One region of the Luteibacter sp. 9135 genome, then DNA from elsewhere that is predicted to be linked to it. Evidence: predicted binding sites of a transcription regulator. Region 1 holds the regulator's gene; each other region holds the start of a gene.
What was found. Region 1 encodes sigma-54, which starts transcription at its own class of promoters, with help from an activator protein. Its sites were predicted from a motif close to TGGCACGNGCNTTGC; they were not measured.

Region 1 (3,298 bases):
CGGCTCTGCTTGGCGTTGGGCTCGAGCACGCGCGACTCACCGCGCATGCCCGCGGCCCAGCGCAGTGCCATGCGGTCGTAAACGCCGTCGAAGAGTTGTCTGGCGGTGAGCCGGTCCACGCGTGAGATCCCTTTGGATGGCAAGACCGGCGAGAAAAAACGCCGGCCAGGGGGCTATTGTGCCATCAATCGCGCGGTGGCTTGCCCGGCGGCGCCTGAGGGCTGCCGCCGGGCGGTGGAGTCAGCTGGTGCTGGCGACGCGCGCGTCGCGGCCCTCGCTGTTATGGTGATCCTTCAGTTTTTCCTTGTGCTTGCGCAGCTGGTCGGCCAGTTTGCCGATCATGGCGTCGATGGCCGAGTAAAGGGTGTCACCCTTGTTGTCGTCTTCGAGGCGGGCAATCCCTTCGGCATGCAGGCGAGTACCAGCGCAGTGCAGGGTGCCACCGGCCTTGTGTTCGTTCTTGTCGACGGAAAGAACCACGTCGAGGGCTTTGATGTTGTCGAAAAGGCGTTCGAAGCGGCTGACTTGCTGCTCCACGCGCTCGCGCAGGGCGGGGGTGATATGGACGTGCTGGCCGCTGATCTGGATTTGCATGACGCCTCCTTCTTGCTGAGGGTGTCGCCGTGGGGCGACAGGATCGGAACGACGGGGGTGCCGTTCCTCAAGCCTGAACTCCTGGGACCGTGACGCGCCGATGGGGTTCCCCCCGATGTTTCTCAACTTGCGCGTACGCGTTCACTGGAGCTGGGAATGCGCATCGCTTCCCGGTACTTGGCCACCGTACGGCGAGCGACCTGAATGCCGCGTCGATGGAGTTCTTCGGCCAGCGCCTGGTCGGACAGCGGGCGCCGGGCGTCTTCGGCCGTGATCAGCTTGCGCAGCATGGCCTGGATGGCCGTGGCCGAGGCGCTGCCGCCGTCTTCGGTAGAGACGCCGCTGGAAAAGAAGTGTTTCAGCTCGAAGGTGCCGCGCGGGGTGTGCATGTATTTGCGCGTGGTGACCCGGGAGATGGTCGATTCGTGCATGCCCACCTCTTCGGCCACCTCGCGCAGCACCAGCGGATGCATGGCTTCCGGGCCGTAATCGAGGAAGGCGCTCTGCCGGCGGACGATGACCTCGGCGACCTTGGTCAGGGTTTCCGCACGGGATTGCAGGCTTTTCAGCAGCCAGCGGGCCTCCTGCAACTGTCCCTTCATCCAGGTGGCATCGTCGCCGCGTGCTCGGGCGATCAGGTTGCAATAGTGCTGGTTGAGGCCCAGCCGCGGCTGGGAGTCGGGGTTGAGGCTGACGTGCCAGCGACCACCCTCGCGCCGTGCATACACGTCGGGCGCGACGTATTCCACGGGCGTGGCATCCAGGGCCGCGCCGGGGCGCGGATCGAGGCTGCGGATCAGTGCGGCCGCTGCGGCCACGTCGGCCTCGGCGGCCTTCAGCTTGCGGGCGATCCGGACGCTGTCGTTGCGGGCCAGCAGTTCCAGTTCCTCGTTGACGATGCGGATCGCCAGGTCGCGATACGGTGTTTCCGCCGCGAACTGGGATAACTGGCAGAGCAGGCAGTCGCGCAGGTCGAGGCTGGCGATACCGGTGGGATCGAAGCGCTGCACCCGCTGGCGCACGGCTTCGATCTCGCCGACGCCCGGTCGCAGCTCGGCGGGCAGGGCGGCTTCCACCGCCTCCACGCCATCACGCAGGTAGCCGTCCTCGTCCAGCGCGTGGATGATCGCCGTGGCGATCGCGTGGTCGCGGGGCGAGAACTGGGACAGGTTGAGCTGCCACTCCAGGTGTTGCTGCAGGCTCTGTGGCGCGGCGTTCTGCGGTTCGAAGCCGTCCTCGTCACCCCCGCCGCTGGCTCGCGAGGAGGCGCTGCCACCGTAGTCGCTCGCCTCGCCGTGGAAGCGGTCGTCCTCCCATTCCGGCGCGAGTTCTTCGGATGGGGTGGCAGTGGACTCGTCGTCCTTGGCGGACTTGGGGGTTTCCTGGCGGGACGGGTAATCGTTATCGAAGTCCGGCCCGTCCGTGGACTCGCCGTCCGGATCGGCTTCCGCCTCGGCATCCTCGGCGAACTCGAGCAGCGGGTTGCCCTCGGCGATCTGGCGGAGCTCCGCTTCGAGCTCCAGCTGCGACAACTGCAGCAGGCGGATGGCCTGCTGCAGTTGGGGCGTCAGCGTGAGCTGCTGGTTGAGGCGAAACTGGAGTCCGGGTTTCATGCCTGCGATGCGTTAGGGGTTCAATGGCATCCTAACCCCATGCGACGTGCACAACCAGCATCCGCGCAGGCCGGACGTTCCGGCCGAATTCGCGTCACGCCCAGGCGTGGATCAGATCCGGAATTCACGTCCCAGGTACACCTCACGGACCTTCTCGTCGGCGAGGATGTGCTGCGGCGTGCCGCGGGCGAGCACCTCGCCGTCGTTGAGAATGTAGGCGCGGTCGCAGATGCCTAAGGTCTCGCGGACATTGTGGTCGGTGATGAGCACGCCGATGCCGCGTTCCTTCAGGTGACGGACGATGCGCTGGATCTCGCCCACGGAGATGGGATCGACGCCCGCGAACGGTTCATCCAGCAGCATGTAGCGCGGCCGTGCGGCCAGGGCGCGGGCGATCTCGACACGTCGACGCTCGCCACCGGACAGGCTGATGCCTTTCTGGTCGGCGATGTGGGCGATCTTCAGTTCGTCGAGCAGGCTGTCCAGTTCGTCGTCGCGCTGCTTCTGGGTCATGCCCTCGCGCAGTTCCAGCACCGCCATGATGTTGTCCGACACGCTGAGCCGGCGGAACACCGAGGCTTCCTGGGGCAGGTAGCCGATGCCCAGCTTGGCGCGCGCGTGCATCGGCAGACCGGTGATGTCCTTCTCGTCGAGCTTGATCACGCCGGCATCGGCCTGGATGAGACCGACCACCATGTAGAAGCAGGTGGTCTTGCCGGCACCGTTGGGACCGAGCAGGCCGACGACCTCGCCTTCGCTGATGGAAAAAGCGAAGTCGCGAACCACCTTGCGGGCGCGGAAACGCTTTTGCAGGCCTTGGGCTGAAAGCATCGGGTCAGGGCTTCTTCGGGGTGGGGGCGGGCGTGGCCGGCTTCGCGGGCGCGGCGCCCGGCGGCGGGTTCTTCGGCTGGAAGGTCATGTGCACGGGCGCGCCGCCGGAGCTTTCGCCGGTCATCGTGCTGTCCTTCGTGTTGTACGTGAGCTTGTCGCCTTCGGCGCTGCCCTTCACCGGCTGCTTGACCTTCGCGTTGCCCGTGAGCACGGCGTAGTCCTGGTCGACCTTGTAGTCGATGTTCAGGGCCTGGCCGTCC
Region 2 (3,298 bases), 1.9 Mb from region 1:
TTGCGGACGCGCTCGGCCGGGCTGATCACGTCGGTCAGCCGGATGCCGAATTTTTCGTTGATGACGACCACTTCGCCGTGGGCGACCAGGGTGCCGTTGACGAACACGTCCAGCGGCTCGCCGGCGGCGCGGTCCAGTTCCACTACCGAGCCCTGGTTGAGCTGGAGCAGGTTGCGGATGCTGATCTTGGTACGACCCACTTCCATGGCCATCGTCACCGGCACATCGAGAATGACATCGAGGTTCACCTCGTTGCCCAGTCCCATGGTGCGGGCGAGGGAGGCGTCGGATGCGCCTTCGATGGAGTCGAGCGGGGAGGGTTCGTTCATGTCCGTTCCAGAAGTGATTTACCGGGATACGGAACGTAGAAAGCAAACGGCGTGCCATGCCTGAAAAGCGAAAGGAATCGTCAATTTTCCGTGTGCACTCAGTGCCTTGCCCATCCCTCTCCGGTCGCGGGCTACGACCGGAAAGTGACACTCGCCGGAAACCTGACGCTCGACGGCACTAAGACACCATGCCGGTCCATTGACGGCGTATCACGCCAGTACGGGCATCGGCTCGGTGGTGGTCACGGGCATGGCCCTGCCCTCGCCGCGCTTGCGCATCAGCGACTCGAACTGCACCGCCTTGTTGCCCCCGGAGTTGGCCATGCGGCCGCGGAAGATCGGCACGTCCTCGGCAAACACGGTGGCCGTTTCGGCCAACGAGATCGGAATGATGTCGCCCTTGCGCAGGTGCAGGAAGTCGCCGATGGTGAGGCGTGCCTCGGCCAGCATGGAGGTGATCTCCACCTCGGCGTCGAGGATTTCCTCGTGCAGGTTCTGGATCCAGCGCTCGTCGCGCTCCGCCCGGTCGCTCTGCACGCCCGCGTCCAGCAGTTCGCGGATCGGCTCGACCATCGAATAGGGCAAGGTCAGGTGCACTTCGCCGCCACCGCCATCCAGCTCGATGTGGAAGCGCGACACCACCACCGTCTCGGTGGGGCTGACGATATTGGCGAACTGCGGATTGATCTCCGAGTTGAGGAACTCGAACTGCATCTTCAGCACGGGCGCCCAGGCTTCCGCCATGGCCGTGAAGGCCTCGGCCAGCACGATCTGGATCACGCGGTTCTCGGTGGGCGTGAAGTCGCGGCCCTCGATGCGCGCGTGGTAGCGGCCGTCTCCGCCGAAGAAGTTGTCGATCACGGTGAACACCATGCGCGGCTCGAACACCATCAGGGCAGTGCCGCGCAGGGGTTTGATACGGATGAGGTTGAGGTTGCTGGGCACCGCGAGCGAATGCACGTACTCGTTGAACTTGGTCATCTTCACGCCCAGCACCGAGACTTCGCACGACTTGCGCAGCACGTTGAAGAGGTTGGCGCGGAAATAACGGGCGAAACGGTCGTTGACCATTTCCAGCGTGGGCAGGCGACCGCGGACGATGCGGTCCTGCTGGGTGAAATCGTAATCGTGGATACCACCGGGCGGCGGAAGCTCGACCTCGGTATCGACGGCCCCGCCTTCCACACCGGCCAGCAGCGCGTCGATTTCTTCCTGGGTGAGAATGTCGCTCATCGCCGTTGGCTTCCCGTCACTGCATGATGAAGCTGGTGAAGTAGACGGCATCCACACCCGGACGGCCGATCTTTTCCTTCAGCACGCGCTGGATTTCGGCCAGCGCGGCCGCCTGCAGCTTCTGCTTGCCCTTCACGTCGGAAAGGCTCTTGACGTCCTGCGCCGAGAACAGCATCAGCAGCGCGTTGCGGATCTCCGGATCGGCTTCCTTCGCGGCGGCGATCGCTTCCGGGTCGTGGGACATGACGTTGACGCCGATCTGCAGGAAGCGCAGCGCGTTCTCGTCCTGGAAATTGACCACGAAGGCCGGGTCCATCTGCAGGTAGACGGCCGGCTTGGCCTTGGCCGCTTCCGCGGCCGCCGCGGCGCCCGGCTTGCCGTGGCCGCCCTTCATCATGAACCAGCCACCGGCGCCACCGGCCGCCAGCACGACGATCGCGGCGATGACCAGCAACTTGCCCTTGCCCTTCTTTTTCTTCGGGGTGCCCTCGGGGGCGTCCTGTTCTACGTCGGCCATGCCTGAAAAACCTCTGTGGTGCGAATGCGGTGGAATCGTTGCCCGATGGGCCCGAGGGGCTTATTGCAAGCGACGTGCCAGCCGGGGTCAGGCGATGCGGCTAGCGGAAACCGCCCTGCGACGCGGCACGGGCGTCCGGGCGGTTCGCCGTGGCGCGTCGAAAGCTTGACGCGCGCCAATGCAATGCCGCCGAAGCGCCCTCAGGCGCGCTCGTCGACCAGGCCCCGCGACACGCGGGAGGTGGCCAGCACCGTGGCGACGGCAGGCTCGTCCGTTCCGCCCTGCCCGTTACCGCCGTCGCTCGTGCCCTGACGGCCCTGCCCGGCCTGCTGCTGGCCGACATCGGCCTGGCCCAGGGACAGGCCATGGTGGGCGAGCATGCTGTCCAGTTGCGACAGCGTCTGCTGCACGGCGTGCACGGCGGCCGGATGCTGGGCGAGGATGGCCACATTGACCTTGCCGCCCTCCATGCTCACGCGCACGTCCATGCTGCCGAGTTCTTCCGGGTGCAGCTTGATCCGGGCTTCCTTGATCTGGCCGCTGCCCATCCACGCGATCTGTTCGCCCAGTTCCTGCGCGAACTGCGGCGCGGTGGCGGCCTGCGTGGCCTGCACCTGGACCATGGCGCCATCCACGGGGGCCAGTCCCGGCGTATGCACCAGGGGCATGGGACTCGCGGTCGGATCGGATGCCACGTCGTCCTTGGCACCCGTGGTCACCGCCGCGCGGGCGGCGAGCAGCGTGGCCAGCGGCGATACCGCGACAGGCGATGCCGTGGCCGCAAGCACGCCGGACGAGGCCGAGGTATCGGTCGAGGTGAGCAGCGCCTTGGCGGCATCGCCGCCGGCCGGGGCCGGCACGCCATCAGCCAGCGGCAGGCCCATGGCCAGCGCACCGGCGGTCAGGTCGCCGGTCTTGCCGCCGGCGTCCTTGAGCGCGCCGAGTGTTTTCGTCGCCAGTTCCGTGACCTTGGGCGGTACACCGATCAGCGCAAGCATCGTCGTGGCGATGGAATGGTCGTCGTCGGAGGCGTCGTCTTTGTTCGGTTCGTCCTTCGCGGCCGTGGCGTCCTGCTTCGCGGCGGCCGACTTGTCGTCCGCCGCGGCGGTATGGGACGTGGCGCCGGCGTCGGCGTCCTTGTCGTCACCGGCGTCCTGCTTCGCCGTGCGCGCATCGTTCCTGTTGTCCGTACGCGCTGCCGCGCGGCCGGCATCCGCGT
Region 3 (3,298 bases), 1.9 Mb from region 1:
TAAACCCTTTCGGGGTGCTGCCGATAAATTGACTGAAGGGGCCTGGGCGTCACCATCCGAGCCCCTCGAAGCAAGAAAGTAGTTGACAGTTAGAAAAAGCTCTCAAGTTTCCTCCCGGCGTGCCGTAAACCTCTCTGAGGCGGAAGGCTTCCTTCACGGAACCCCGCCGGACTACGCCGCACAACCTCCGGCATTTCGGTTCCGCTTAAAAAGGATCAATCCCATGGCACTGACCATCAACACCAATATCATGTCGATGAACGCTCAGCGTAACCTGAGCATGACGCAGACCAAGCTGTCTTCGGCCATCGAGCGTCTCTCGTCGGGTAGCAAGATCAACAGCGCGAAGGACGACGCCGCCGGCCTCGCCATCTCCACCCGCATGACCACTCAGATCAACGGTCTGAACCGCGCGGTGCAGAATGCCAACGACGGTATCTCGCTGTCGCAGACGACTGAGTCGGCTCTGGACGAAGTCACGAACAACCTGCAGCGCATCCGCGAGCTGGCCGTGCAGTCCACCAACGCGTCCAACTCCTCGTCGGATCGCGCCGCGCTCGACGCCGAAGTGCAGCAGCGCCTCTCGGAAGTCACGCGTATCGCCACGCAGACCAACTTCAACGGCATGAAGGTCCTGGACGGTTCCGCCCAGAACCTCAGCTTCCAGGTCGGCGCGAACGTCGGTGAAGTCATCAACGTCAGCCTCAACCAGGGCATGAAGTCCAACCAGGTCGGCCAGCTGGCCGCCGGTTCCGCCACCCCGCCGCTCGTCGCCACGGCCGCCGTCGCCGGTACCAAGGGCACGACCGTCGCTGGCTCGGCCACGACCAACTTCGACTTCTCGACCACCGCGTCGTCGTTCTCGGTCAATGGGCAGACGGTCACGCTGAACCAGAACTACACCAACGCCGCTGGCCTCGCCACCGCGATCAACACCCAGCTTTCGGCCAACGGTTCCGGCGCGTCGGCTACCCAGACGGGTGGTACGTTCACCTTCACCAACACGGCCAACGGTGCGACGTCGCCGACCGTCGCTGGTGCAGGCGCCGCCGCGCTGTTCGGTACCACGACCTCGACGGCCGGTACGGCCGACGTCGCCGTCGGCGATGCCACGCCGATCACGCTGGCTGCGGGCGACCTGACCCTGAAGGTCGGCAGCAACGCTGCATTCAGTGTCACCGGTACCTTCAAGTCCACGCAGGACATGGCCGACGCGATCAACTCGAAGTCCGGCGAAGGTATCAATGCCTATGTCGCCACCGATGGCTCGCTGAAGTTCGCGTCCTCCTCGGCCATCACCGTCGGCGGCACCAAGGCAGCGGCCTCGGGCTTCACCGCTGGTACTGTCGCCGTCTCGACCACCTCCACCCTGGCCGATTCCAGTGTGAAGACGGTCGATGGCGCCAACGACACGATCAACCGCATCGATGCCGCGCTGCAGTCGGTCTCCGACCTGCGCTCCACCCTCGGCGCGGTGCAGAACCGCTTCGAGTCGACCATCTCCAACCTGCAGAACATCTCGCAGAACCTGAGCTCGTCGAAGTCGGCCATCACCGACACCGACTTCGCCCAGGAAACCGCGAACATGTCCTCGGCTCAGATCCTGCAGCAGGCCGGTGTCTCCGTCCTCGCCCAGGCCAACCAGAGCCAGCAGATCGTCACCAAGCTGCTCCAGTAACAGCGGTGACACCGCCACCCCGGGTCATCCCGGGGTTGGCAGGGTAATTGCTTAGTTGTCCATGGCTGGCTCCAAAAAGGGGCCAGCCGTCGGCAAATTGGCGCCCAGGCAGTGAGGCGTCTTCACGGAGAGTCTCATGGCCACCGGTTCAACCAGCGTCTCGATCGGCTCCAGCTCTATCGACGTCACCTCGATCGTCAACAACCTCGTTGCCAACAAGCGCGCGGCCAAAGACAAACAGATCGCCGCGGCGCAGAGCAGCACCACCACCCAGATTTCGGCGATCGGCAATTTCAACTCGTCCCTGACGAGCTTGCAGTCCGCCATCAAGGCGCTGAGCGACGGCACTGCGTTCAAGGCGCAGAAGACCACGGTCGGCGACTCCACCATCCTTACGGCTACAGCCGACGCCTCGGCTAAGCCCAGCGTCTATAACGTCAACGTTACCCAGCTCGCCGCATCGCAGAAGACCACCTCGGTGGCCTTTACCGATGCGAAGACGGCGGTGGGTACGGGCACCCTCACCCTCGCGGTGGGCTCGAAGTCCATGAGCGTCGACATCACTGCGCCGGCGAACACGCTGCAGGACGTCCGCGACGCGATCAACAACTCCAAGAGCAACCCTGGCGTCAGCGCCTCCATCGTCACCGGCACCGATGGCGCCCACCTCGTGCTCACCTCGCTGACTACCGGCGCGGCGAACGCCTTCACCGTCACGTCCAGCGGTGGCGACGGCGGGCTGGCCAAGCTCAATTTCGACCCCAGCACGTCCACGCCGACGATCAAGGCTCAGGATGCCCTGTTCACCATCGACGGGACCGCGGCCAGCAGCGCCACCAATACCACGGGCGTGGCGATTGACGGGGTCACGCTTTCGCTGGCCAAGGTCGGCACCAGTAGTGTCACGATCGCGACGGACACCAGCGCCGTCAGCACGGCGATGCAGTCGCTGGTCACGTCCTATAACTCGTTCGTGTCCACGTACAGCACGCTGACCAAATACGATGCGACCAACCAGCAGGTCGGCGCCCTGATCGGCGACGCTACGATCAACTCGATCAAGAACCAGGTCTCCACGCTTCTCGGCTCACAGCTCACCGGTGCCACCGCCAGCCCGCGGTCGCTGAGCGACCTGGGCGTCCAGTTCCAGGTGGACGGCACACTGAAGTACGACGCCACCAAGCTGACCGGCGCCCTGGCGACCAATCCGGGTGGCGTCCAGGCACTGCTCAGCGGCAGCAGCGGCATCGCGCCTAAGCTCGACGCGCTGATCACCGGCTGGACGTCCTCCAGCGGCATCCTGACCCAGCGTACGACCAACCTGAACCAGAAGATCAAGGATCTGACCGCTCAGCAGACCGCCTATGACCGGACCATCAGCGACTACACGACTCGGCTGACCACGCAGTACGGCGCGCTGGACGCGATGATGACCAAGCTCAGCAACACCAGCAGCTTTCTGACGCAGCAGTTCGATTCGCTGTCCAAATCGTCCTGATAAGGACAGGAAACCGACATGGCACTTGGATACTCCCGCGGCGCTGGCGCTTACCAGCAGATCCGCACCGGTGGTGGGCTCGAGCAGGCCGATTCGCATGGCCTCATCACCTTGCTTATGGA
Region 4 (3,298 bases), 1.9 Mb from region 1:
GGGGCTACCCGCCGGCTCTTGCTCCGAAGCCAGCATGCTCTTGCTCCAAGACACCAAGACTCTCGCTCCGAGCCCCCCTCAGGCTCAAGCAAACCGCCCCGCCGCCGATACGCTCCGCGACACCCCCTTTCGCAAGCCCAGGCACGACATGGCCCGCCCGCTGCTCGACACCGTCGAAACCTTCACCCGCCTGGCCGGACACAATCGCGTGGCCATGCTGCTGTTCCGCCTGGGCGACCGCCAGGCGTTCGGCATCAACGTGTTCAAGGTGCGCGAGGTACTGCGCCGCCCGCGGCTGGAGCGCATGCCCAGCATGCACGAGTTGGTCTCGGGCAGCTTCGATTATCGCGGCCAGACCATTCCGGTGGTCGACCTGGCCGCGGCCATGGGCTACCCGCCGCTGGCCGACGTCGCCAGCGCGCACCTCATCGTCACGGAGTTCAACCGGTCCGTGCAGGGTTTCCTCGTTTCCGACGTGGATCGCATCGTCCATATCGACGGCTCGAACATGGCCGCCCCGCCGCCGGCCCTGGGCTACGGAGCGCGGGTGAACGCCGTGACCCGCCTCGACGGCGACCTGCTTGCCGTGGTCGATGTGGAACAGGTGCTGGCCAGCGTGGACCCCCGCGCCGTGGAGCTCTCGGAGCGCGTCCAGCAGGCCGCCCACGTACAGAAGGTCGGCAGCCGCCGCGTGCTGGTGGTGGACGATTCCCTGGTCGCCCGCACCCAGATCGTCGACCTGTTCCGCAAGATGGACCTGGAGTGCGTGGTGGCGAAGGACGGCAAGGAGGGCCTGGAGAAACTGCGCGAGCTGGCGGCGGGCCCGGCGGCCGATCGTGTCGCGCTGGTCGTGTCGGACATCGAGATGCCGCTCATGGACGGCTACGCGCTCACCCGCGCCATCCGCGAGGAACCGGGACTGCGCCATTACAAGGTCCTGCTGCACAGCTCGCTCAGCGGCGTATTCAACGAGGCGATGGTCGAGCGCGTGGGTGCCGACCGCTTCATCGCCAAGTTCCAGCCGGACGTGCTGGCCACGGCGGTGCTGGAACTGCTCCCGGCCTGACGTTGGCCTGACACGGAGGCTGCCGCGCCGCGTCGGAATTCCGGCGCAGCGCCGGGTCGCTCCCCTGCATCACCCCGAAAACGGCGCTACGGCGCCGTTTTTCGTGAAGCCTGCCGCGTGGCACGCGTCTTGCTCAACCCCTCGGGCCAGGATCACCGAGGGGAAAGCCCATGATCGACTCATCCGACAAGCTGTTCGGCGTACACGCCCAGGCCCTTGGCCTGTGGCAGCGCCGTGCCGAGGTCATTTCCTCCAACCTCGCCAACGCCGACACGCCGGGCTTCCTCGCTCGCGACCTCGACTTCAAGAAGGCCATGACCGCCGCCACGGGTGCCACCGACGGCACCACGCTGCCGATGACGGCGACCGAGTCCGGCCACATCGGCGGCAACCCCGCCGTGGCGCTGGGCGAAGCCAACAAGATGGCCTATCGCGCCGAGACGCAGCCGTCCATGGACGGCAACACCGTCGACACCCAGGTCGAGCAGGCGCAGTTCGCCGCCAACGCCATCCATTACCAGGCGTCGCTCAGCTTCATCAACGCGCAGATCCACACCATGCGCCTCGCCATCACCGGGACCGCCTCATGAGCCTGCTGAAGATCTTCGATGTGGCCGGCTCGGGCATGGCCGCCCAGTCCGCCCGGCTCAATACCACCGCCAGCAACATGGCCAACGCCGACAGCCTGTCGGGCAGCGAGGCCACCGCGTACCGCGCGAAGCAGCCCACGTTTGCCGCCGTGCAGCAGCAGGTGGACGGGCAGACGGAAAACGGCGGCGTGCGCACGCTCGGCGTCACCGAAAGCCAGGCCCCCGTGCAGTCGCGCTACGAGCCGGCCAATCCGCTCGCGGATGCCAACGGCTATGTCTATTCGAGCAACGTCAACCCGGTCGACGAGCTGGTCAACATGATCTCCGCGTCGCGCTCCTACCAGAACAACGTCGAAGTCATGAACAGCGCCAAGCAGCTCATGCAGAAGACGCTGGACCTCGGCAAATAAGGCTCCTACCCATGGTCGACTCCGTTACCGGTTCCACCTCCACGTCGTCGTCCGCGACCACGCCTACCTCCGCCGCGTCCTCGTCCAGCCAGCTGAAGGAACAGACCCTCAACCAGTCCGACTTCCTGAAGCTGATGGTCACCCAGATGACCAACCAGGACCCGACCAAGCCGATGGACTCCACGCAGATGGTCGCGCAGATGGCGCAGTTCTCGCAGGTGGCGGCCACGCAGCAGCTGCAGGGCTCGTTCGATTCGCTGTCCACCAACCTCACCGGCGACCAGTTCGTGCGTGCGGCGTCGCTGGTCGGCAAGGATGCGCTGGTGCCCTCCACGGCGGCCAAGCTCGAGGGCAGCGCCATGAGCGGCGCGGTCAACGTGGGCAGCTCCGGCACCTACGTCAATGTCCAGATCAAGGACGCCTCCGGCAACGTGGTGCGCAACATCCCGATGGGCCAGCCGGATGCCGGCCTGCAGACCTTCGCCTGGGACGGCAAATCCGACGACGGCACGCAGCTGGCCGACGGCGTGTACCAGATGTCCGCCACTTCCGGCGGCACCGCGATCAATACCTTCGTTCGCGGAAAGGTGGAAGGCGTCGGCGCTTCGGGCACCGACGGTACCTACGTGCAGGTGGCCGGCTACGGCGGTGCCCTGCTCAGCCAGATCGCACAAATCCTGTAACTCCAGCAAGGAATACCCACCATGCCTTTCGATATCGCCCTCAGCGGCATCAACGCGGCGTCTTCCGACCTGGAAGTCACCGCGAACAACATCGCCAACGTCAACACCGTCGGCTACAAGGGCTCGCGCGCCGAGTTCTCGCAGGTCTACTCGGTGGCCGGTGAAAACCTCTCCGCCACCGCCGCCGGCAGCGGCGTGCGCCTGACCAACATCGCCCAGCAGTTCGGCGACGGCAACGTCACCCAGACCGGCAACTCGTACGATTTCGCCCTGAGCGGCGCGGGTTTCTTCACGCTGCGCGACGCCTCGGGTTACTCGTACTCGCGCGCGGGCAACTTCCATCCGGACGACAACGGCAACATCGTCAACGCCACCGGCCAGAACCTGCAGGTGTACCCGCCCACCGCCACCGGCGGCTTCGACATCAGCGCCCTGAAGGACCTGAAGATCACCACGGGCACCAGCGCGGCCAAGGCCAGCGGCACCGTGGGCCTGACCGCCAACCTGTCCTCGTCGGACACGGTCAAGACCGCCGCCTTCGATCCCACG

Region 2: the regulator sigma-54 is predicted to act here: its motif matches at 2,145-2,159, upstream of FA89_RS00270 (flagellar basal body-associated FliL family protein).
Region 3: the regulator sigma-54 is predicted to act here: its motif matches at 1,715-1,729, upstream of fliD (flagellar filament capping protein FliD).
Region 4: the regulator sigma-54 is predicted to act here: its motif matches at 1,185-1,199, upstream of flgB (flagellar basal body rod protein FlgB).

What each region holds. Positions count from the first base shown of each region.
Region 1 is NZ_JQNB01000001.1:1,973,437-1,976,734, forward strand. It holds gene hprK (HPr(Ser) kinase/phosphatase) at 1-71, opposite strand, end outside; gene hpf (ribosome hibernation-promoting factor, HPF/YfiA family) at 241-594, opposite strand; gene FA89_RS08435 (RNA polymerase factor sigma-54) at 717-2,207, opposite strand; gene lptB (LPS export ABC transporter ATP-binding protein) at 2,319-3,038, opposite strand; gene lptA (lipopolysaccharide transport periplasmic protein LptA) at 3,043-3,298, opposite strand, start outside.
Region 2 is NZ_JQNB01000001.1:61,454-64,751, forward strand. It holds gene fliN (flagellar motor switch protein FliN) at 1-266, opposite strand, end outside; gene fliM (flagellar motor switch protein FliM) at 540-1,562, opposite strand; gene FA89_RS00270 (flagellar basal body-associated FliL family protein) at 1,579-2,079, opposite strand; gene FA89_RS00275 (flagellar hook-length control protein FliK) at 2,280-3,298, opposite strand, start outside.
Region 3 is NZ_JQNB01000001.1:73,478-76,775, reverse strand. It holds gene FA89_RS00335 (flagellin N-terminal helical domain-containing protein) at 224-1,678, shown strand; gene fliD (flagellar filament capping protein FliD) at 1,815-3,176, shown strand; gene fliS (flagellar export chaperone FliS) at 3,195-3,298, shown strand, end outside.
Region 4 is NZ_JQNB01000001.1:85,068-88,365, reverse strand. It holds gene FA89_RS00395 (chemotaxis protein) at 149-1,066, shown strand; gene flgB (flagellar basal body rod protein FlgB) at 1,237-1,656, shown strand; gene flgC (flagellar basal body rod protein FlgC) at 1,653-2,066, shown strand; gene FA89_RS00380 (flagellar hook assembly protein FlgD) at 2,078-2,749, shown strand; gene flgE (flagellar hook protein FlgE) at 2,771-3,298, shown strand, end outside.